4 regions of the Streptomyces sp. NPDC041129 genome follow, and region 4 is predicted to be linked to each of the others. Evidence: riboswitches for the same ligand, from Rfam matches in the RefSeq annotation. Region 4 holds a riboswitch; each other region holds the start of a gene.
What was found. A riboswitch is a leader RNA that binds a small molecule or an ion and turns the genes downstream of it on or off. The one in region 4 is predicted to bind cyclic di-AMP.
Positions count from the first base shown of each region.

Region 1: it holds a riboswitch for cyclic di-AMP, as region 4 does, so the genes downstream of both, ACZ6B1_RS01725 (M23 family metallopeptidase) here and ACZ6B1_RS32300 (M23 family metallopeptidase) in region 4, are expected to answer to the same signal.
Region 2: it holds a riboswitch for cyclic di-AMP, as region 4 does, so the genes downstream of both, ACZ6B1_RS16010 (transglycosylase family protein) here and ACZ6B1_RS32300 (M23 family metallopeptidase) in region 4, are expected to answer to the same signal.
Region 3: it holds a riboswitch for cyclic di-AMP, as region 4 does, so the genes downstream of both, ACZ6B1_RS08785 (transglycosylase SLT domain-containing protein) here and ACZ6B1_RS32300 (M23 family metallopeptidase) in region 4, are expected to answer to the same signal.

Region 1 is NZ_JBVIYV010000001.1:398,058-403,735, forward strand. Features, by position in the region: gene ACZ6B1_RS01715 (tyrosine-protein phosphatase) at 1-249, opposite strand, end outside; gene ACZ6B1_RS01720 (alpha-galactosidase) at 422-2,521, shown strand; cyclic di-AMP (ydaO/yuaA leader) riboswitch at 2,829-2,987, shown strand; gene ACZ6B1_RS01725 (M23 family metallopeptidase) at 2,992-3,942, shown strand; gene ACZ6B1_RS01730 (SGNH/GDSL hydrolase family protein) at 4,197-4,982, shown strand; gene ACZ6B1_RS01735 (TetR/AcrR family transcriptional regulator) at 5,101-5,678, opposite strand, start outside.
Region 2 is NZ_JBVIYV010000004.1:84,457-90,134, forward strand. Features, by position in the region: gene ACZ6B1_RS15990 (Ppx/GppA phosphatase family protein) at 1-13, opposite strand, end outside; gene ACZ6B1_RS15995 (DUF501 domain-containing protein) at 10-549, opposite strand; gene ACZ6B1_RS16000 (FtsB family cell division protein) at 632-1,108, opposite strand; gene eno (phosphopyruvate hydratase) at 1,231-2,538, opposite strand; gene ACZ6B1_RS16010 (transglycosylase family protein) at 2,878-3,570, opposite strand; cyclic di-AMP (ydaO/yuaA leader) riboswitch at 3,575-3,747, opposite strand; gene ACZ6B1_RS16015 (transglycosylase family protein) at 3,924-4,955, opposite strand; gene ACZ6B1_RS16020 (cytochrome P450 family protein) at 5,104-5,678, opposite strand, start outside.
Region 3 is NZ_JBVIYV010000002.1:137,337-143,014, forward strand. Features, by position in the region: gene ACZ6B1_RS08770 (carboxylate--amine ligase) at 1-808, shown strand, start outside; gene ACZ6B1_RS08775 (FAD-dependent oxidoreductase) at 852-2,063, shown strand; gene ACZ6B1_RS08780 (HAD family hydrolase) at 2,137-2,949, shown strand; gene ACZ6B1_RS08785 (transglycosylase SLT domain-containing protein) at 3,012-3,497, opposite strand; cyclic di-AMP (ydaO/yuaA leader) riboswitch at 3,500-3,686, opposite strand; gene ACZ6B1_RS08790 (polyprenyl synthetase family protein) at 4,221-5,231, shown strand; gene ACZ6B1_RS08795 (LolA family protein) at 5,478-5,678, shown strand, end outside.
Region 4 is NZ_JBVIYV010000014.1:16,507-22,184, forward strand. Features, by position in the region: gene ACZ6B1_RS32290 (PrsW family glutamic-type intramembrane protease) at 1-805, shown strand, start outside; gene ACZ6B1_RS32295 (aldo/keto reductase) at 831-1,778, opposite strand; gene ACZ6B1_RS32300 (M23 family metallopeptidase) at 1,930-2,970, opposite strand; cyclic di-AMP (ydaO/yuaA leader) riboswitch at 2,980-3,146, opposite strand; gene ACZ6B1_RS32305 (PP2C family protein-serine/threonine phosphatase) at 3,361-4,566, opposite strand; tRNA gene ACZ6B1_RS32310 (tRNA-Met) at 4,767-4,840, opposite strand; gene ACZ6B1_RS32315 (dihydrofolate reductase family protein) at 4,907-5,678, opposite strand, start outside.

The DNA of each region.
Region 1 (5,678 bases), on a different contig from region 4:
CACCCCCGGCAGGGCGACGTCCGGGCCCTCCAGCTTCTGGTCGGCCGCGTTGCGGAAGTCGAACACCGTGTGCAGGCCCAGGGAGCCGAGGAAGGCCGCGTCCTCCTCCGTCGCGTGCGCGAGGTGGCCGCTGCGGAACAGCACGCCCGGGCGCACCCGCCGGCCGTCCTCGGTCGGCAGTCCGCCCACGTCGCGGAAATTGCGCACTCCGGCCAGCTCGGGCTCGGTCGACGGGACCTGCTGCGTCACGGGGGCTCCTCCCGGTCGGAACCCGTCGGCTCGGCTCGCCGGCGGGGGCTGCGTCGACGATACGACATCGATTACCTCGGGCAATGAGTTGTCCACAGGCGTTGCCACCGGAGCGCACCGGCCCCGATGATGTGCGCACCTGCGCGGATCTGTTGACACCTGTGAGGTCTCGATGGTGGACATCGCCGAGAACGGACGCACCTGGCTCCTGTCGGGGCCCACCAGCAGCTATGCCCTGCACCTGACCGAGGCGCACGAACTGCTCCACCTCCACTGGGGGCCCCGCATCGCGCTCGCCGACGCCGAGGCCCTGGCCCTGAGCCCGCTGCCCGCCTACCGGCCCTTCGAGTCCCCCCTCGACGGCCGCGAGGAGTACCCCGTCGAGGGCGGCCCCCGCTTCGTCCGCCCCGCCCTCAGCGTGCGCACCGACGAGCGGCGCGGCACCGAATGGCGCTTCGTGTCGTACGAGTGCGACAGGGACGGGACGGGAGACGGCGCCGACGGCGCGGAGCTGCGGCTGCGCTTCGAGGACGACGGACTGGCGATCACGCTGTACTACCGGATGCGCGGCGACGTCGTGGAGCGCCGGGTCACCCTGGAGAACGGCGGGCGCACGCGCGTGGAGCTGCTGCGCGCCGACGCCGCCACCTGGACCCTGCCCGAACGGGACGGCTGGCGACTGTCCCAGCTGCACGGCCGCTGGGCCGCTGAGTCCCTGCTCACGCGCGCGCCGCTCACCCACGGCGAGAAGGTCATCGGCAGCCGCCGCGGCCACACCGGCCACCAGCACCTGCCCTGGGTCGCCCTCGACGCCGACGCCACCGAGGAACGCGGCGAGGTCTACGGCTGCGCTCTGGGCTGGTCCGGCTCCTGGCGGATCGCCGTCGCCCAGCTCCCGGACGCGCGCGTGCAGATCACCGGCGGGGCCGGCCACGACGACTCGGGCCTGCTGCTCCTGGGGCCGGGGGAGTCGTACACCACCCCCGTGTTCGCGGGCCTGTGGAGCGACGGCGGCTTCGGCGGGGCCAGCCGGACCTGGCACGCCTATCAGCGCGCGCATGTGATCCCGGACGCCGAGCGGGACCGGCCGGTGCTGTTCAACTCCTGGGAGGCGACCTTCTTCGACATCTCCGAGGAGCAGCAGGCGGCGCTCGCCCGGCGGGCGGCCGGCCTCGGCGTCGAGCTGTTCGTGGTCGACGACGGCTGGTTCGGGGCCCGCACCAGCGACCGGGCCGGACTCGGCGACTGGACGCCCAACCCCGACCGGTTCCCGCACGGCCTCAAGCCCCTGGCGGACCAGGTGCACGACCTCGGCATGCGGTTCGGCATCTGGGTCGAGCCCGAGATGGTCAACCCGGACAGCGACCTGTACCGCGCCCACCCCGACTGGGTGCAGTACCAGCCCGGCCGCAGGCGGACGGAACTGCGCAACCAGCTCGTCCTCAACCTCGCCCGGGAGGACGTCCAGGAGTATCTGTGGGAGCGGCTGGACACCCTGCTGTCCGGCGCTCCGATCGACTATGTGAAGTGGGACTTCAACCGCTGCTTCACCGACGCCGGATGGCCGGGCGAGCCGTATCCGCAGCGCCTGTGGGTGGACCACGTCCGCGCGCTGTACGCCCTGCTGGACCGGCTGCGCGCCGCCCACCCCCGGGTCGCCTTCGAGTCCTGCTCGGGCGGCGGAGGCCGGATCGACCTCGGTGCGCTGAGCCGCACCGACCAGGTGTGGACCTCCGACAACACCGACCCGCTCGACCGGCTCGCCATCCAGCACGGCTTCAGCCAGATACATCCCGCGCGCGTGATGGCCGCCTGGGTCACCGACAGCCCGAACACCCAGCTCAACGGCAGGGCAACCTCCTTGCGCTTCCGGTTCGTGAGCGCCATGGCGGGCGTCCTCGGGGTCGGCGGCGACCTCACCGAGTGGACCGACGAGGAACTGGCCGAGGCCCGGGGCTGGGTGGCCCTCTACAAGGAGATCAGGCCGCTCGTCCAGCGGGGCGACCTGTACCGGCTGCGGCCCCCGGTGGGCGGCCTGAGCGCCGTCCAGTACGTACTCGGGGGCGAGGCGGTGGTCCTGGCCTGCCTCCAGGCGCAGAACTACGGAGAGCCGGTGCCGCGCCTACGGCTGCGCGGGCTCGACCCGACGGCATCGTATGAATGCCTCAAAACGGGCGAAGTGCATCGGGGTGCCGTCCTGCTGCACCACGGACTGCCGACCGGGCTGCGTGGCGACCTGGACGCGGTGGTTATCCGCCTGCGCCGCATCTGATGCTTCTGTCCCAATTGCCGCCTTCATTCCAACTCGGCCCGGAGTAAAGGCACCTGGGGGAGTGGTGCGTGAGGAGCGTCATAGCCGTGACCGTCCGCTGTTCGTCATGTCCACCTAATTCCCCAAGAGGGGCGGGAATTTGAATCGACGGCGCGGGTGGGAATTCACGCACGGTGACCACGAATTTCCCATTTGGATCTTCTGGCACCTGAACGCCGGGAATCGGGCGCTTGTTTCCGTGCGTCCCGCTCGCTTACGTTCGCCAGCAATCCGGACGGAACGCCGAATCCTGCCGCCGCCCGGAGTCCCACACACATGACCCGTGCCCGGCAGGAGCGGGGGACCCACCAGGTACGACGGCCTGTCCCGGTCTCCGCGACAGGCTCGGGGTGCAGCCGCGCACCGCGCGGCCGGGCAGCTCCAGCCCGAACCCGACAGCTCACCTCGCAGGCGCCGGAGAGGAATGCGTCATGCCCGCGAAGGGTAAGCACCGCCGTCCCAAGGCTCAGCGTTTCACCCGTTCCATCGCCGTCGCCGGAACCGGCGGCGCCGCACTGGCCCTGCCCCTGCTGGGCGCCACCGGGGCGCACGCCGCCACCGCGCAGCCCGTCTCCGCAAAGGCCGTGCAGTCCGTGGAGAAGACGGCGGCCGGCAAGACCGCCGCGCAGAAGGCCTCCGGCGTCCGCAGCTACACGGTGAAGTCCGGCGACTGCCTCGCGAAGATCGCCGGTGAGCAGCGCGTGAGCGGTGGCTGGCACCGGCTCTACGCGGACAACCGGCAGGCCGTCGGCGAGAATCCGGCGCTGATCCACCCGGGTCTGAAGCTGTCGCTCGGCAAGAAGGCCGCCGCCCCGACCCGCACCGAGTCCCCCGCCCCCTCGCGGGCCTCACGGTCTTCGGACGCCCGGGCGGCGGCCCCGGCGAAGGCCGCCCCGGCCGCCCCTGCCACGCAGGCGGTGTCCCGCGCCACCCAGGCGGCCGAGGCCGCCCCCGCCACCCAGGCCGCCCCCGTGACCGGCTACACCCTCCCGGTCGCCGCACCCACCGTCGGCACCGCCTACCACGTGGCGGGCAGCATGTGGTCCAGCGGCTACCACACGGGCGTCGACTTCGTCGTCCCCACCGGCACCTCCCTGAAGGCCATCGGCGCCGGCACCGTCGTCTCCGCCGGCTGGGGCGGCGCGTACGGCAACCAGGTCGTCATCAAGCTGAACGACGGCTACTACGCCCAGTACGCCCACCTCTCCCAGCTCTCGGTGTCGGCCGGTCAGACGGTGACCGCCGGCCAGCAGGTCGGCCTGTCCGGCGCGACCGGCAACGTGACCGGCCCGCACCTGCACTTCGAGATCCGCACCACGCCGAACTACGGCTCTGACGTGGACCCGGTCGCCTACCTCCGCTCGCACGGCGTCGCCCTCTGAGTCACCCGCGCCGAGGGACGCGCTGCGCGCAACCACCTGCCTGACACGCCTCCGAAGGCCGGGCCCCCGATCCCCGGGTCCGGCCTTCGGTGTGTCCGGACGGTTCCCTTGCCGGCCTTATTCCTGGATTGGCAAACTCTTTAAGGGTGTCTCATCTCACCGCTCGTCAACCCCTGCCTACGGTCGCGTAAGTCACATCCGAAGGTGAATCATGGTCCGACGTGGCAGACGATTCGAAGAGTGACAACACATCAGTGATCGGGTCGTACGTAGCGGTGGGGGACAGCTTCACCGAGGGCGTCGGCGACCCCGGGCCCGACGGGGCGTTCGTGGGCTGGGCCGACCGCTTCGCGGTCCTGCTCGCCGACCGGCGGCCCGAGGGCGACTTCACGTACACCAACCTCGCGGTCCGCGGGAAGCTGCTCGACCAGATCGTCGAGCACCAGCTCCCGAAGGCCGTCGAACTGGCCCCGGACCTCGTCTCCTTCTGTGCGGGCGGCAACGACATCATCCGGCCCGGCACCGACCCCGACGAGGTGGCCGAGCGCTTCGAGCGCGCGATCGCCCCCCTCGCGGCGGCCGCGGGCACGGTGATGGTGACGACCGGCTTCGACACCCGGGGTGTGCCGGTGCTCAAGCATCTGCGCGGCAAGATCGCCACCTACAACGGGCACGTCCGCGCCATCGCCGACCGGTACGGCTGTCCCGTGCTCGACCTGTGGTCCCTGAGGTCCGTCCAGGACCGCAGGGCCTGGGACAACGACCGTCTGCACCTCTCGCCCGAGGGGCACACGCGCGTGGCGCTGCGCGCCGGTCAGGCCCTCGGCCTGGAGATCCCGGCCGACCCGGAGCAGGCCTGGCCGCCGCTCCCGCCCCGGGGCACCCTGGAGATCCGCCGGGACGACGTCCACTGGGCCCGCGAGTACCTCGTCCCGTGGATCGGCCGCCGGCTGCGCGGCGAGTCCTCCGGGGACCACGTCACGGCGAAGGGTGCCCTTTCGCCGGTCGACATCAAGATGCGCATCGCGGCGGTCGCCTGACCCCGACGCGCGGCGTGAGTGCCCGTACCGCTGTCCCGGCGGTACGGGCACTCACGCGTGCCCGCCGGACCCGGCCCGCGTTCCCGGCCGGGGCGCTCCGGCCGGTGGATTCCACCCGCTACAGGCCCAGTTCCCGGGCCAGGGTGTCGTTCACCCATTCCTGTGCGCGGGCGCGTGGCACCGCGCCCGGGTAGGACGTCAGCTGTACGGCCAGGCCGTCGAGCAGGGCGGTGAGCCGCAGGGCGGTGCCCGTCGGGTCGGGGCAGGTGAACTCGCCCGCCGCCACGCCCTCGGCGATGACCTCGGCGATCGCCGCCTTCCACTGCTGGTCGAGGTCCCGGGTGACCGCCCGAAGGGCCGGCTCGCGCAGCGACACCGCCCAGCCCTCGATCCACAGCCGCCAGCCCTTGGCCTGGCCCGTGGGCGCGTACCAGCGCACGGCGGCGCGCAGCCGGCGCAGCGCGGAGGTCCGCCGGTCCAGCAGCGCGCGCAGACGCGCGAGATCGTCCTCGGCCGCGTAGGCGAAGGCGGCGGCCACCAGCTTCTCCTTCGTCGAGAAGTGGTACAGCACCAGCGCGTTGCTCACCCCGAGCGCCGAGGCCACGTCGGCGATCCTGACCGCCGCCACGCCCCGCGCCTCGATCTGCCCGATGGCGGCCCGCAGCATCTCCTCCCGCCGCTCGGCCACGCTCAACC
Region 2 (5,678 bases), on a different contig from region 4:
CCACGCGGGTCACTTCTCGTCCTCCCCGGCCGGCTCGCACGGCGTCACGCACGGACCCTTGCTCCACCACTCGGGGAGCATCGCGATCGCCTCGTCGCCGAGCGGGTTCACGCCCGGCCCGGCGGCCAGCGAGTGGGCCACCAGCACGTGCAGGCACTTCACCCGGTCCGGCATGCCGCCGGCGCTCGGGAAGCCCGCCAGCACCTCGATCTCGTCCCGGCGCCGGATGTAGTCCTCGTGGGCGGCCCGGTAGGCGGCGGCCAGCTCCGGGTCGGTCCCCAGCCGCTCGGTCATCTCCTTCATGACGCCGTCGGCCTCCAGCGTGCCGATCGCCGAGTTGGCGCGCGGGCACGTCAGGTAGTACGTCGTCGGGAAGGGCGTGCCGTCGGGCAGCCGGGGCGCCGTCTCCACGACGTCCGGCTGGCCGCAGGGGCAGCGGTGCGCGATGGCCCGCAGGCCCCGCGGCGGGCGGCCCAGCTGCTGCTTGAAGGCCTCGACGTCCGCGTCGGTGGGCTCGGTGCGCGGAGTGGGCGGCGGAGGCGTTTCCATGACTGCTTTCAGGGTGGCTTTCTGTCGGAGGCCGGCCCGCGGGCCGGTTACTGGTGGCGGCCGGTGGCCGGCCGGGGTCCGGTCACTGGTCGGAGGCGTCGGCCTTGTCGACCCCGTCCCAGACGTTCGCGTACCAGGGCCGGTGGGCGGCCCCGAGGTCGGCGCGGGACTGCCTGGCCTCGCCCGGGTCGACGACGACGTAGCCCGTCTCCCCGGGCATCACGTAGTGCAGCCGGCGCCGGATCTGCTGCTCGGCGTAGGCGTCGTCCTGCCAGCGCGCCTTGAGGTCACGCAGTTCTTCTACGCGCTGCCGGGCCTGCCCCCGCTCCCGCTGGAGGTCGGAGATCTCGGCACGCTGGGAGACGTACTGCCGCATCGGGTAGGCGAGGGCGACGATCAGCGAGCACAGCACCAGTGCCAGCAGGGCCGCGCGGCCGGTGAGCCGGGAGCGGCGGGCCTGCCGTTTGGTCTGGGAGCGGTAGACCCTGGCCGCGGTCTGCTCGCCGAGGGCGCGCAGCCTGGTGGCGGTGGAGAAACGGTCCCGGTCCTTGACGGCCATCTGGCTCTCCGCCTCCCCTTCCACGTGCGTACGTCCCCGCACACGGTACGGGACCGGGTACGGGGACGTACGTACGACTGGCTGATACCCGGGCCGTCCCGTTCGGATCGGCCCGGCGGAGGTCAGCCCTTGGAGACCTCGGTGTGGCCGCGGAAGCGCGGGAACGCGCTGCGGCCGGCGTACACCGCGGCGTCGTCGAGGATCTCCTCGATGCGCAGGAGCTGGTTGTACTTGGCGACGCGCTCGGAGCGGGCCGGGGCACCGGTCTTGATCTGGCCGCAGTTGGTGGCGACGGCCAGGTCGGCGATGGTGACGTCCTCGGTCTCACCGGAGCGGTGGGACATCATGCACTTGAAGCCGTTGCGCTGGGCCAGCTCGACGGCGTCCAGGGTCTCGGTGAGCGAGCCGATCTGGTTCACCTTGACCAGCAGGGCGTTGGCGGCGCCCTCGTCGATGCCGCGGGCGAGGCGCTCGGGGTTGGTGACGAACAGGTCGTCACCGACGAGCTGGACCTTGTCGCCGAGCTTGTCGGTGATGATCTTCCAGCCGGCCCAGTCGTCCTCGAACAGCGGGTCCTCGATGGAGACGAGCGGGTAGGCCGCGACGAGCTCCTCGTAGTACTCCGTCATCTCGGCGGCGGAGCGCTCCTTGCCCTCGAAGAGGTACTTGCCGTCCTTGTAGAACTCGGAGGCGGCGACGTCGAGCGCGAGGGCGATCTGCTCGCCGGGCGCGTAGCCGGCTTCCTTGACGGCCTCGAGGATGAGGTCGAGGGCCTCGCGGTTGGAGCCGAGGTTCGGGGCGAAGCCGCCCTCGTCGCCGAGGCCGGTGGACAGGCCCTTGCTCTTCAGGACCTTCTTCAGCGTGTGGTAGACCTCGGTGCCCCAGCGCAGGGCCTCGGAGAAGGACTCCGCGCCGATCGGGGCGATCATGAACTCCTGGATGTCCACGTTGGAGTCGGCGTGCGAGCCGCCGTTCAGGATGTTCATCATCGGCACCGGCAGCAGGTGCGCGTTCGGGCCGCCCAGGTAGCGGAACAGCGGGAGGTCGCTGGCCTCGGAGGCGGCGTGCGCGACGGCGAGGGAGACGCCGAGGATGGCGTTGGCGCCGAGGGAGCCCTTGTTGTCGGTGGCGTCCAGGTCGAACATCGCCTGGTCGATCAGGCGCTGCTCGGTGGCGTCGTAGCCGACCAGCTCCGGGCCGATCTGCTCGATGACGGCGAGGACGGCCTTCTCGACGCCCTTGCCCTGGTAGCGGTTGGGGTCGCCGTCGCGGAGCTCGATGGCCTCGAAGGCACCGGTGGAGGCACCGGACGGAACGGCGGCACGACCCGTGCTGCCGTCGTCGAGGCCGACCTCGACCTCGACCGTGGGGTTGCCTCGGGAGTCCAGGATTTCCCGGGCTACGACGACGTCGATGGACGGCACGAGCATCTCCTTCTTGGATGTGACGCTGGAAGTGCGGGGCGGGGTGCCTTACGGCTCTGCCTTGCGACTAGAGCCTAACCGTCCAAGGGGCGTCGGCCACCGACCGACCGTCCCGTGGACAGGGAGACGGTACCCATTGTTCCTGCCCGGAACAAAGGGGTCCGGGTGAGGTCCCGCGAACGAAGAGGGGAAGGGCCGGGGAAAACACAGCCCCGCCCCGGTGCGTACGGGGGAAAACGCACCGGGGCGGGGAGCCCGTGGGGGACGGGGGGAATGACCCTCACGCGGCCTTCAGCCTGGGGGACGGCCTTGTGAGGGCACTGTGGTTCCGGTCGGAGCCAGGTGTCACTTCAGGTGCAGCTGCTGGCCCGGGTAGATGAGGTCGGCGTCCTCGACGATGTCCTTGTTCAGCTTGAACAGCTTCTGCCAGCCGCCGTCGACCTTGTGCTTCTCGGCGATGGTGCCGAGGGTGTCGCCCTTGACCACCTTGTACTCGCCGTCGCCCTTCTTGACCTTCTTGCCGGTCGGGGTGGTGACGGTCTTCTTCGCGCTCGCGGCCGGGCGCTCGCTGGAGCGGGAGGCGGCCTGCTGGTCGGTGGAGCGGCTGGCGGTGCTACCCGAGGAGGTGCTCTTGGAGGAGCCGCTCGGGGCGGAGCCGTTGTTGGGGGTGCTGGACAGGCCCTTGCCGCACACCGGCCAGGCGCCCTTGCCCTGGGCGGCGAGGACCTTCTCGGCGACGGCTATCTGCTGGGCCTTGGAGGCCTGGTCGGCCTGCCCGGCGTACTGCGTACCGCCGTAGGCGGCCCAGGTGGAGGCGGAGAACTGCAGACCGCCGTAGTAGCCGTTGCCGGTGTTGATGGACCAGTTGCCACCGGACTCGCACTGGGCGACCGCGTCCCACTCGGAGGTGGTGGCGGCGGAGGCGTTGCCGGCCGCCATCAGCGGGGCGGCGACGGCGGCGCCGGTGACACCGGCCAGCGCGATGGCACGGGTGGCCTTGGACGGACGACGGTGCTTGCCCTTGCTGGAGAACAGCATGGATGGATCCCCTCACCGACGCCTGCGAGGTGAGCTGTCGGGTTCGGGCCGGTTGAGTTGCCCGGCCGCGGGCCCGCTTTCGCGGGCCGCGGCTCCACCCCTAGCCGGTTCCAGCGCGACCGCTGGTTCCGGCACTTACCTTGGGTCCCCCGCTCCTGCCTACGGCGCATTACGCGACGACTGTTCCCGGGCGGCCGCTGGCAGGATTCGGCGTTGCGACAGCCGGGGCTCGTGGTGACGAGCGGTCATGACCGTAGACACGCGATCGAGGGAATTTCAAAGACGATCAGGGCTTCTGAGACTCATCCCACACTTTCCCCGAAACGGACATCGACGACCAATACGGGCGTCAACTACCGCTGCTTTTGGCCCGTTTCGCTACCGACTTCCAGGGTCTGACCGGCGGAGATGTGGTTCGGGTCGGCGCCGATGGCCTTCTTGTTCAGGGAGTAGAGCTCGTGCCATCCACCGTCCACGTCAAGGGAGTCGGCGATGGAGGCCAGGGTGTCGCCCTCATGCACGGTGTAGGCGTCCGCCCCGCGGGAGGCGTGCTTGCCCGACGAGGCGGCGCTCTGACCGTTTGTCACGCTTTCGTCCGCACTACCCCCGCGGTGACGTCCGCCACTGCTGAGCGCTCCGGTGTCGACGAGGCTCCAAGAACCGCCGGTCTGCCATGAATTGTCCGAGTCCTCCACAGCGGGTTCCGCGGTCGCGGACTCGCTCCCCTGCGACGTCTCGGCGCTCGGCGATGCGGATTTGTCGGACTTGGGGGCATCCGTGCTCTTGCCCGACCCCTTGGAACCGGCACCCTTGTCCGCACCCGAGGGCGACTTGTCCGCCGAGCCCGAGGAGGAGTCGGGCGACGAGGAGGAATCCGGCAGACCGGACGAGTCGGAATCATCGGTGGAACCGGACGAGTCCGTGGAGCCGGAGGAGTCGCCCGACTCGTCCTGGTCCGCGTCGGACTTCCCGGAGCCCCCGACACCCGTGTCGACGTCCAGGGATCCGGAGTTGGAGGTCAGACCGGAGAGCAGGGCACAGGTGGTCCAGGGCGTGGTGCCCTGGTCGGCGAGGATCTTCTCGGCGACGGCGATCTGCTGCGAGCGGCTGGCCTGGTCGGCGGTGGCGGCGTACTTGGTGCCGCTGTAGGCGTCCCAGTCGTCCTGTGAGATCTGCAGCCCGCCGTAGTACCCGTTGCCCGTGTCGGCGCTCCAGGAGCCGCCGCTCTCGCATTCGGCGACCTTGTCCCAGGTGGTGCCGTCGGCCGCGTTGGCGCTCGCGGCGCCGAGGAGCGGGATGGCGATGGCGGAGCCGGTCACTCCGGCCGCGACGAGAAGAGCCGGAGCCTGACGGGGGCGACGGTGACGACCGTTCCCGGAGAGCATGCGGAAGCCTTTCGTGCGACAGCGGGACCGGCGCGGCGCGTAATGCTCGGGCCGCGCTGATGGGTGAACGTATAGGCATACGATCACTTGTCACAAGTTCATGCCGCACAGATCACGTGAAGATCACAAAGTTGAACGCCCTTCACGTTCAGGGTTGTACGGCCTGTTCCGCGGCCGGGGTGAACTCCACGGGCAGGGTGCGCAGCCCGCGCATGATGAGCCCGCCGCGCCAGCGCAGATCGGCCGGATCGGCCGCGAGCCGCAGGTCGGGGAGGCGGGTGAGGAGCGTGGCGAGCGCGGTCCGGCCCTCCAGCCGGGCGAGCGGGGCGCCGAGGCAGTAGTGGATGCCGTGGCCGTAGCCGAGGTGCTGGTTGTCCTCGCGGGCGAGGTCGAGGACATCCGGGTCGGCGAACCGCTCCGGGTCCCGGTCGGCCGCGGCGAGGACGACGAGCACCGGGTCGCCGGCCGCGATGTCCTGCCCGCCGAGGGTGAGCGGCTGGGTGGCGAACCGCCAGGTGGCCAGCTCGACCGGGCCGTCGTAGCGCAGCAGTTCCTCGACACCGGTCTCGAGCAGGCCCTGTTCGCCGCGGGCGAGGGAGTCCTGCAGCCGGTGGCGCTGCTCGGGGTGGGTGAGCAGGGCGTAGGTGCCGTTGCCGATGAGGTTGACGGTCGTCTCGAAGCCGGCGAACAGAAGGATGAAGGCCATCGCGGCGGCCTCGTTCT
Region 3 (5,678 bases), on a different contig from region 4:
GCGGTCGTACGACGAGATCGTCGCCTTCGCCGACACGGCCCGCTTCCCGGTGGTGGCCAAGAACCGGGAGGCGTTCCTACGGCGCAGACGGCCCGCCGTCAACGGCACCACGAGGATCGCCGGCCGCGAGGGACTGCTCGCCCTCGCCCGCGACTGGGGGGAGCGGCCCGGCGTGATCCTCCAGGAGTACCTGCCGCGCGAGGAGGCCGAGGACTGGATCGTGCACGCCTGCTTCGACGCCGACTCCGTGCCGCTCGTCCTGTTCACCGGCGTCAAGGTACGCTCCTGGCCGCCGCACGCCGGGATGACGGCGAACGCGTACGTCGTCGACAACCCGGAACTCGCCGACCTCGCCGCCCGTTTCATCAAGGAGATCGGCTTCAGCGGCGTCATCGACCTCGACCTGCGCTTCGACCGGCGCGACGGGCAGTACAAACTCCTCGACTTCAACCCGCGTATGGGCGCCCAGTTCCGGCTCTTCGAGACCGATGCGGGCGTCGACGTCGTACGCGCCATGCACCTGAACCTGACCGGCCGCCCCGTTCCGCAGGGGGAGCAGCGCGCCGGCCGCCGCTACATCGTGGAGAACATCGACCTGCCCGCCCTGCTCGCCTACCGCCGCAGCGGCTACACGACGCCGCACGCGCCGGCCAGGGCGAGCGGGACCGAACTGGCATGGTTCGCGGGTGACGATCCGCTGCCGTTCGTCACGATGCTCGCCCGCTTCGTGCGCCCGGGCGCGAAGCACCTCCATCAGCTGTGGCGGACCAGCCGCCGCGGCGCCGGCACCCCGCACGCCACGAAGTAGGCAAGGCCACGAAGGTGGCGCACCGCGTCCTGGGAGGGACTTCGTGATCCGACCGGTTGCAGTCATCGGGGCCGGGCCGTTCGGCCTGTCCACCGCGGCCCATCTGCGGGCGCGCGGCATCCCCGTCCGCGTCTTCGGCGACCCCATGGTGAGCTGGCGCGACCACATGCCCGAGGGCATGCTCCTCAAGTCGACCCCGGTCGCCTCCAGCTTCGACTGCCCGCAACCCGGCCACACCCTCGCCGACTACTGCGACGCGGCCGGCGTGCGCCGGCTGGTCACCGACGAGGACATCATCCCGGTGGAGACCTTCATCGCCTACGGCGAGTGGTTCCAGCGGCGGCTCGTCCCCGGCCTGGAGCGGGTCCGGGTGGTCTCCGTGGACCGCGGCGGCCGCGGCGCCTTCGAACTCGAACTGGACTCGGGGGAGTCGTTCACCGCCCGCGCGGTCGTGGTGGCCACCGGTCTGTCCGGGCTCGCCCACCTCCCGCCGGAACTGGCCGGAGCGGCCGCCGACGGGCCCGCGCCCACCTCCCCGGTCTCCCACAGCTCCCAGCACCACGACCTCGGCCGCTTCTCGGGCCAGGAGCTGATCGTCATCGGCGCGGGCCAGTCCGCCCTGGAGACCGCGGCCCTCGCGGCCGAGGCCGGCGCCCGGGTGCGCGTCGTCTCGCGCGGCCGGGGCCGGGTCGCGTTCGGTGCCCCGCCCTGGCAACAGCCGAGGCTGCGCCCCGAGTCGCCGTTCGGCCGCGCATGGTCGCTGTGGGCGCTCAGCAACTACGCCCAGGCGTACCGTTTCCTGCCCGCCCGGACCCGTCACCACCTGGTCCGCAGGGTCCTCGGTCCGCTCGGTGCCTGGTGGCTGCGCGACCGCTTCGAGGGCAAGGTCCAGGTCCATCAGGTCGACCGGGTGCTGGGTGCCGCGGCCCCGGACGGCAGCCCGGTGCTCACCGTCCGCACCCACGACGGCCGCGTCGAGCGGCTGGCCGCCGATCACGTCGTCGCGGCCACCGGATACCGCGTGGACATCGCCGCGATGGACTTCCTCGGGCACGGACTGCGCACCCGCCTGGCGGTGAGCCGGGGCGCCCCGAGGCTGGGCGCCGGCTATGTCTCCTCCGTCCCCGGCCTGTACTTCACCGGTCTCCCGGCGGCGTCCTCCTACGGTCCGGTGATGCGCTTCGTGTGCGGCACCGAGTTCGCCTCACCACGCCTGGTGAGGCACCTGGCCGCCGCCCACGGCCGACCCGGGTGACGCTCGTCTCCGGGCCCCAAGTCCGCCAGGAACCGGGTGAGTCGGCGGGGCGTGCGGTCCGTATTCTCTGATCATGGCCGCACCTCCCGCATACGCACTGATCGCCACCGACCTTGACGGGACGCTGCTGCGCGGCGACGACACCGTCTCCGACCGGTCGCTCGCCGCACTGGAGCGGGTGGCGCGGGCCGGTGCCCGGCACCTGGTGGTGACGGGCCGGCCGGCCCCCCGGGTGCGGCCGCTCCTGGCCGCCCTCGGCTGCACGGGGCTCGCGGTGTGCGGGCAGGGAGCGCAGGTCTACGACGCCGGCACCGGCCGCCTGCTGTGGTCGGTGCGGCTGGACCGGGAACTGGCGGAGACCGCGCTCGGCAAGATCGAGGCGGAGGTGGGGCAGGTCTTCGCGGCCGTCGACCAGGACGGAGTGGACGGGCTCACGCTGATCGAGCCCGGCTATCTGATGCCCCACCCCACCCTGCCCGCCGTGCGGGTCGACCGGCGCGACGACCTGTGGCGTGAGCCCATCAGCAAGGTGCTGCTGCGCCATCACGCGCTCTCGGACGACGAGTTGGCGGCGACCGCGCGCGCTGCGGTGGGATCGCTGGCCACGGTCACCATGTCGGGGCCGGGCACGGTGGAGCTCCAGCCGTGCGGAGTCACCAAGGCGACCGGGCTGGCGCTGGCCGCCGGTCATCTGGGGGTCGCCGCCGAACAGGCGCTGGCCTTCGGCGACATGCCCAATGACATCCCCATGTTCGACTGGGCGGGCCGCGGGGTCGCCATGGCCAACGCCCACCCCGAACTCAAGGCGGTCGCGGACGAGGTCACGACGTCGAACGAGGACGACGGCGTCGCCGTCGTCCTCGAAGGACTGTTCCCGGCCGGCTGACCGGGACACGAACAGCGGCTCGCGGCGGGTGCCGGTCAGGTGGCACCCGCCGCGAACGCCGGTCAGTAGGCGCCGAAGACGTTGTCGATCGACCCGTAGCGGGCGGCCGCGTAGTTGCAGGCGGCGGTGATGTTCGCGACCGGGTCGTAGGGGTCGAACGCCGTTCCGGCCACGTGGTAGGTGTTGAAGGTCGGGTCGATCACCTGGAGCAGGCCCTTGGACGGGATGCCCTTGGCGGCGTTGGAGTCCCACAGGTTGATGGCGCGCGGGTTGCCCGAGGACTCGCGGATGATGTTGCGGTGGATGCCGTTGTAGGTGCCCGGGATGTGCTTCTCCGCCATGATCGCGAGGGACTCGCGGATCCAGCCGTCGAGGTTGTTCGGGTACCCGGCGAGGGTGGTGCCGGTCGAGCCGGTGGAGTCGGCCGCGGAGGCGCTGGTCGCGCCGACGACCGGAAGGGCCAGCACGGCGGCACCGGTGCCGAGGACGGCGAGCTTGCGGACGAGGCGGCTGGTGCGGACGCGGCGGGGCTGAGCGGCAGCAGGCATGCGAGGTTCCTCTCCGTCGCCTGCGAGGTGAGCTGTCGGGTTCGGGCGGGGAGGTGCCCGGCCGTGCCGCCCCCGAGGCGGCACGACTTAACCCCTTGCCGTTCCGGTGACGACACGTGTCGTCGGGTCCGGCGAACTTACCTGGGTCCCCCGCTCCTGCCGTACGAATGAGTTCGTCGATGGGTGATGTCGGGCGGCGGCAGGATTCGGCGTTCCGCTCGACTGGCCGGGAACGTATGCGAGAGCACATGTCCGGAACAAGTGTTGGATTCACGTAAAGACCAAGTTGACCTTGTTCTGTTCCGTTTTGGGTGCTTGATCCTTTGCGACTGCCAATGCCCAACTGGCCGACGGGGCAAGGGGAAGTGGGTGGTGGCCGGGTCCGGCGGCCGGATCCGGGCGCGTGACCCAATTCACGAAATAGCAAAGTATTCCAAATCAGACATGGGGGATTTGGGCGTGAGGGGTGAAACGATGACGGAGTGCCCTGCGGATGGCGCGTGGCCGATTTACCTCGCGTCGCAAAAGGCGCATTAAGGCGTCTAATGTCCGTATTATCGGGTGGTCGGCAGTGCGCCGATCATGGTCCGATGCCCTCCGTGCCGGACCGGTGGGCGCCCTCGGTGATCGAAACAGGACCGGATACGCTGACTTGAGTGAGGGCAGCGACCTATCGACAAACCGTGTAATCGCCAGCAGACACCAGCAGACAGGAGACCCCTCGTGACCGTCGTCGGGCCGTTCGGGCTGAGCGTGCGGGACCAGGCTCTGGAAGCCGATGTCCAGGCCGGATTGACGGCTGTCGAGGAAGGCTTGCTCGAGGCCACCAAGAGCGAGGTCCCGTTCATCACGGAGGCCGCGCAGCACCTCGTACGGGCCGGTGGGAAGCGGTTCCGGCCGCTCCTCGTGATGCTCGCGGCGCAGTTCGGGGACCCGTACGCGCCCGGTGTCGTTCCGTCGGCCGTGGTCGTGGAGCTGACCCACCTGGCCACGCTGTACCACGACGACGTCATGGACGAGGCGTCCGTGCGGCGCGGGGTGGACAGCGCCAACACGCGCTGGGGCAACTCCGTCGCGGTCCTCACCGGCGACTTCCTCTTCGCCCGCGCCTCCCAGATCCTCGCCGACCTCGGCCCCGAGGCGGTCCGGGTCCAGGCCCTCGCGTTCGAGCGGCTGGTCACCGGCCAGATCCTGGAGACCGCGGGCCCCTCGGACGGCCGCGACCCGGTCGAGCACTACCTTGACGTGCTGGGAGGCAAGACCGGCTCCCTGGTGGCGGTCTCCTGCCGGTTCGGCGCGATGATGTCCGGCGCCGACGAGAGGGTCGTCGACGTGCTCACCCAGTACGGCGAGCGGCTCGGTGTCGCCTTCCAGCTCGCCGACGACGTCCTGGACATCGCCTCCGACTCGCACGAGTCCGGCAAGACCCCGGGGACCGACCTGCGCGAGGGCATCCCGACGCTGCCCGTGCTCCGGCTGCGCGAGCGCGCGGCCCGGCTGGGGCTGCCCGAGGACATCGCGCTGTGCGAGCTGCTCGACTCCGACCTCGGCGACGACGCCCGGCTCGAGGAGGCGCTCACCGCGCTCCGCGCCCACCCCGCGCTGGAGCAGGCCCGCAGGGACACCGTCCGCTACGCCGAGGAGGCGCGCGCCGCGCTGGCCCCGCTGCCGGAGTGCGACTCCAAGGCGGCGCTGCTCGAACTGTGCGACGCGGTGGTGCACCGGGCCGGCTGAGCCCCCCTGTCGCAGACCGAGGGCGGTGTTTCCCGCACGACCCCTACGGGTCGGGGGAGGCACCGCCCTCGGGCGTCATACCGCAGGCGTACACGGACTTGGTGCCACGGTCTGACGCTTCCTCACGGCCGATTTGGTCATATGGAAACCACGGAAATCACCACTCCTCACCGATTCGGGTGAGAATGGCGGCTCAGGTGGACCAGTGTGGGGACAGCCGCCGCCGACGACGGAGGTAAGGCACAGATGGCACCGTACGAATCCGACGACGCGACCGGCGCCGCGCGTGACGAGGACCTGCCCACCGGACGCCGCAAGGCCGCCCGGTACGTGGTCCCGGTCGCGGTGGTGGGGGTCGCGGCGGCCACGATCGGGCTGGTCCCGGCGCTCGCCGACTCCGGTGACCCCGATCTGCCGAAGATCACCGCACAGCAGCTCATCGACAAG
Region 4 (5,678 bases):
CTTCGTGCGCGTCGTGATGTCCCCGTTCGCGCACCCCCTGTTCACCGTGTTCACCGGCATCGGCTTCGGTGTCGCCGCGCTCTCCACCGAACGGCAGCCCGCCCGGCGCGTGCTGGTCCCGCTCGGCGGACTGCTGCTGGCGATGAGCATGCACGCCCTGTGGAACGGCTCCGCGACCTTCGGCCAGTTCGGGTTCCTCGCCGTCTACGCCGCCTTCATGGTGCCCGCGTTCGGGCTGCTGACCTGGCTGGCGGTCTGGACCCGGCAGCGGGAACTGCGGACCGTGCGGGAGGAGCTGCCGGCGTATGTCCACGCCGGGTGGCTCGGGCCGGCCGAGCCGTTCGTCCTGGGGTCGATGCGGGCGCGCCGCGCCGCCCGGGATCACGCCCGCCGCCACCTCGGCGGGCGGCCCGCCGGGCGGGCGGTCGCGCAGTACGAGGCGTACGCCACCTCCCTGGCCTTCCTGCGCCACCGGGGGCGGCGGGGACGGGCCGGCGCCGACTCCGCCGCGCGGGAGCAGGAGCTGCTCGCCGAGCTGTGGCGGCGCCGGGAGGTGGCCCGGCCGGCGCTGGAGCACGCGGCCAGGACCGTGGCCCCGATGCCGGCGGCCTCGGCGTACTGGGCGCGGTACGGGTATCCGGCGGTGCCCGCCGGCCGCCCGGCGGCGTACGGGCACCCGACGGCCTACGGGCACCCGCCGGGCTACGGGCACCCGGCGGTGCCGTACGGATATCCGGCGGTGCCGTACGGGAACCCGCCCGTGCCGCCGGCCCGGTACCCGGGGTACAACCCGTACCAGTCCTGACCGGGCATCCGCCCCCGGCCGGGGGTCAGGCGGAGGCCTCGTTCAGGCGGTCCAGTTCCTCCTGGGTGAGCCGCAGCTCCGCCACGCCCAGCAGCGCCGGGAGCTGTTCCACCGTGCGGGCCGAGGCGATGGGGGCCGTGACCGTCGGCCGGGCGGCCAGCCAGGCGAGGGCGACCGTGGCGACGGGGGCGTCGTGCGCGCCGGCGATCTCGTCCAGGGCCGTGAGCACCCGCCGGCCGCGGTCGGAGTCCAGGTGCTTGGCGGCCGAGCCGGCGCGGGCGCTGTCGACCGTCGCGCCGGGGCGGTACTTGCCGGTGAGGAAGCCGGAGGCGAGGGCGAAGTACGGGACCGCCGCGAGGCCCTCACCGGCGGCCAGGTCCTGCAGCGGACCCTCGTAGGTGTCGCGGGAGACCAGGTTGTAGTGGGGCTGGAGAGCGACGTACCGGGCCAGTCCCTCGCGGTCGGAGAAGTCGAGGGAGGCCCGCAGCCGCTCGGGGCTGATGTTGGAGGCGGCGATCTGCCGGACCTTGCCCGCCTTCACCAGTTCGTCCAGGGCGCCGATGATCTCCTCCACCGGCACCTCGGGCTTGTCGAAGTGCGTGTAGTAGAGGTCGATGTAGTCGGTGTCCAGGCGGCGCAGGGAGGCGTCGGCGGCGGCCTTGATGTTGGCCGCGGTGAGCCCCTGGTACTCCGGGTGCTGGCTCACCTTGGTCGCGACGACGACGTCGGAGCGGTTGCCGCGGGCCTTGAGCCACTTGCCGATGATGGTCTCCGACTCACCGCCCTTGTTGCCCTCGATCCACGCCGAGTAGGAGTCGGCGGTGTCGACGAAGTTGCCGCCGGCGGCCGTGTAGGCGTCGAGGACGGCGAAGGAGGTCTTCTCGTCGGCGGTCCAGCCGAAGACGTTGCCGCCGAGGGCGAGCGGGAAGACCTCGAGGTCGGAGGATCCGAGTTTGCGCAGAGAAGCAGTCATGCCCTGTTACAACGATCACCCCGGTACCGCCCATTCCGGGATCTCGCGAACGGTGTGTGAACACGACCGGCCGCCCTGACACCGGGGTGGCGTCGGGGCGGCCGGGGAAGCGGTCCGAGGTGCCGGGCCGGTCAGGAGGCTCGGGGCCGGCTCAGGGGTTGAGGCCCTTGCCGTGCAGCCACGCCATCGGGTCGATGCCGGTGGCCGCACCGCCGGGGTGGACCTCCAGGTGCAGGTGCGGGCCGGTGACGTTGCCGGTGGCGCCGACGCGGCCGATGACGTCGCCGGTGCTGACCTTCTGGCCGACGGAGACGCTGATCGAGGACTGGTGGCAGAACCAGAGCTCGGTGCCGTCGTCGAGGGTGAGGATGGTGCGGTAGCCGTAGGAGCCGGCCCAGCCCGCCTCGGTGATGGTGCCGCTGTGGACGGCCTTGATCAGCGTGCCGGTGGGCGCGGCGAAGTCGAGGCCGGTGTGGTAGCCGGAGGACCACATCGAGCCGGCCTGACCGAAGGTCGAGGTGATCGTGTACGAGGACGTGGGCAGCGTGTACTGCTTGGCCAGCTCGGCCAGCCGCTCCTCCTCGGCCTTCTTCTTGGCGGCGGCCTCGGCCTCCTCCTTGGCCTCGGCGGCCTTGGCGGCGGCTTCCTTCTTCGCCTTGGCGGCCGCGTCGGCGGCCTGCTTCTCGGCGGCGGCCGCCGCTGCCGCTGCGGCCTTGGAGTCGGCCTTGCTCTGCTGCTGCTCGGCCTGGGCCATGATCCGGTTGCGCAGGGTCTCGCCCGCGTCGGAGCCGTCCTGGTCGCTGTCGGCGGCGGCGGTGGTGCCGACCGTGCTGAGCGAGGCCGTGGTGGCCTCGGACGCCTCTGAGTGGTCGTCGTCGAACAGGGAGCCGACGGAGGGCAGATCGGGCATCGAGATGGACACCGGCGGCTTTCCGGTGTGGGCGCTGGCCATGCCGCCCGCTCCGACGGCCGCTATGACGCCGACGCCGAGGACGGTGGAGCTGCGGGCGAGTCCGCCGCCGCGCTGCTTGGCGACGCGGTGCCGGCCGCGTACGGGGCGGATGGACTCCTCGGTGGGGTTCCACTCCTCCCAGGGGCCCTCTTCGGCGCGGTAGCCGCCGTAGCCGAATGTTTCGGTGTCACGCTGGCTGGGCACGAATGGGGCTTCGGGGGCAGGCCGGTTGGACGCCACGCGGGCGTACTCCTTTCCTTCCTCCGCCTACCGGGTTAGCTGACGGGTTCGGAGCAGGAAGGTCTCCTACGCGCGTATACGTGCCGGGAACCGGATCGGTTCACGGTGGCATCCGCGTGATTCACCCCAAGGTGGTGGTTCCCCGGTTCCCTTGCGGGATTCGGCGCGTGCGCACGGAGCCGCCTCTTGTGACGGCTGGGACGACCGCGCTGCGTTATCGAACGTTAATAGACCCACCTGTGAGATTCCAAGCCGTTCGGCTTGATCATTAATGTTCCCCAGGGTGGACGTACGCCGCACGACCGTGAAAAACGGGCGAGTTGACCTGCTTTCAGGAGTCAGCGGGTTTTTGATGGTGACTCAGCGGGCAAGCGGAGGGCTGCCATCCGATCACTGTTGGTCACATCGGCCGGGTCGGCGCACGGCCAGCAGCGCCATGTCGTCCGCCATGCCGCCCCCGGAGTGCCGCCTGACGTCGGCGGCGAGCCGGGTGAGCAGGGTGCGCGGATCGGGGAAGCGGCGCCCGGCGAGCCGGCGCGCCGGGTCGTAGAACCGGCCGTGGGTGTCACGGGCCTCGGTGAGGCCGTCGGTGTGGAGCAGCAGGGTGGCGCCGTCCGGGAAACGGGTCTCGGCCGCGCGGTCGGGCCACCGGCCGAGCTCGGCCATGCCGAGCGGCAACGCGGGCTCGTCCGCGGTCAGGGCACGCAGGGTGCCGTCGGCGTGCAGCAGCAGGGGCGGCGGATGACCGCGGTTGACGATCCGCACCACCCCCTCGCCGTGCGGCAGTTCGGCGAGCACGACGGTGGTGAAGCCCTCCAGCGCGTCGACCCCGTCGCGCCGGGTGCCCTCGCGGGCCAGCGCGCGCTCCAGCCGCCCGGCCACCGCCTCCAGCGTGGCCTCCTGCTCGGCGGCCTCCCGGAACGCCCCGATCACCACGGCGACGGCGGCGACCGCGCCCATGCCCTTGCCGCGCACGTCCCCGACGACCAGCCGTACGCCGTGCGGGCCGTCCTGCACCGCGTACAGGTCACCGCCGATGAACGCGCCCTCCTGCGCCGCCTCGTACCGGGCCGCGATGTCGAGGCCGGCGATGCGCGGGGCGGGCTCGGGCAGCACGGCCCGCTGGGCGGCCTCGGCGATCTCCCGGACGGAGGCGAGCCGCCGGTCGCCGAGGCGTACGACGCGGTTGATGGCGACGGCCAGCAGGGCGACCGTGGCCACGGTGACGACCTGGGTGACGGTGTTGACGTCCAGCCCCGGTCCGAAGTGGGCGTGCACCACATAGGTGGCGGCCAGGGCGGCCAGCCCGGTGAGGAGCGTGGTGCGCAGCGAGGTCAGGGGCGCGGCGACCAGCGGTGCGGCCGTGAAGAAGGGCACGGCGGTGAAGTCGCGCGGGGTGAGCAGGTCGTACAGGAGCCCGCCGGCGATGAGCAGGAGGGCGAGGAGGCTGGGCAGGGCGTGTGCGACGGGGCGGCGGCACCGCTCCGGAGGCACGGGCGCGGGGCCGGTACCGAGGCCCGGATCCGGGACGGGTCCGCCGGGGAGCCGGCCGCCCGCCCTGGCGTACGGGCTCTCCTCCACCTCACCAGGGCGCACTGCTGGTCTCCCGTGTCCTCGACGTACGACCAGCGTGGCGGGGGCGCGGGAGGCGGGCGACTGCTGTGGCCCGAGCGGATGACCTGCTGTGACGTACGCCACTCGACTCGCGAGGCGGCCTTCCCCGGGTCCGGCGGGAGTCCAGTGGGAAACACTCAGGGCCGGAATCCATGAACTGGATTCCGGCCCTGAGTCTTCAGTAGCGGGGACAGGATTTGAACCTGCGACCTCTGGGTTATGAGCCCAGCGAGCTACCGAGCTGCTCCACCCCGCGTCGTTGTGTCTCAAGCATACGCCATGCGCGGGGGTGCTCCGCACACACGTTTCCGCGCGGCGCCGGTCAGGGCAGCAGGTGGGCGTTCGGCGCCTTGGCCGGGCCCTCGTACTCGGGGAGCAGGACGACGTCCACGCCGGCGGCCGCCAGCACCCCGGTGCCGTCGGCCCCGGGTACGAAGGTGTCCGGCTCCCGCCAGGCCGTGACGACCCGGCGCACGCCCGCGCGCAGGATCAGCTCGGCACAGGGTGCGGGGCGGGAGGCGCGGCGGGAGCAGGGCTCCAGGCTGCTGTAGACGGTGGCGCCGGGCAGCCGGGGGTCGGCCGGGTCGAGCTTCGCCAGGGCCGCCTCCTCGGCGTGCACCACGGGGTCGCCGCCCTCGCGCGAGTGGCCCCGGGCCAGCTCGCTGCCGTCGGCGGCCACCACCACCGCGCCGACGCTGAACGCCGTGCGGGAGGGCGGGCACAGGGCGGCCAGCTCACAGGCGGTGGCCAGCCAGCGCCGGTCGGCGGCGGCCGGCGCCGAGCCGGTGCCGGGGGCGGTGGGTTCGTAGCGCATGAGGACGACGTCCTCGATCCGGCGGTACTCGGTGAGCCGGAGCCGGCCGCCCTGGTACTCCCCCGGGCCGAACAGGCGCGGAGCGGCCGGGTCGCCGACGAACAGCGGAGCGAGGACGAGCTGGAGCTCGTCGGCGAGGCCCTGCTGGAGGAGCTGGGTGTGGATGGTTCCGCCGCCCTCGACCATCAGGCGCCGCACCCCGCGCACGTCGTGCAGGTGCTCCAGCAGGGCGCGCCAGTCGAGCTCGGGGCCGAGGGGGACCACGTCGGCGGTCCCGCCG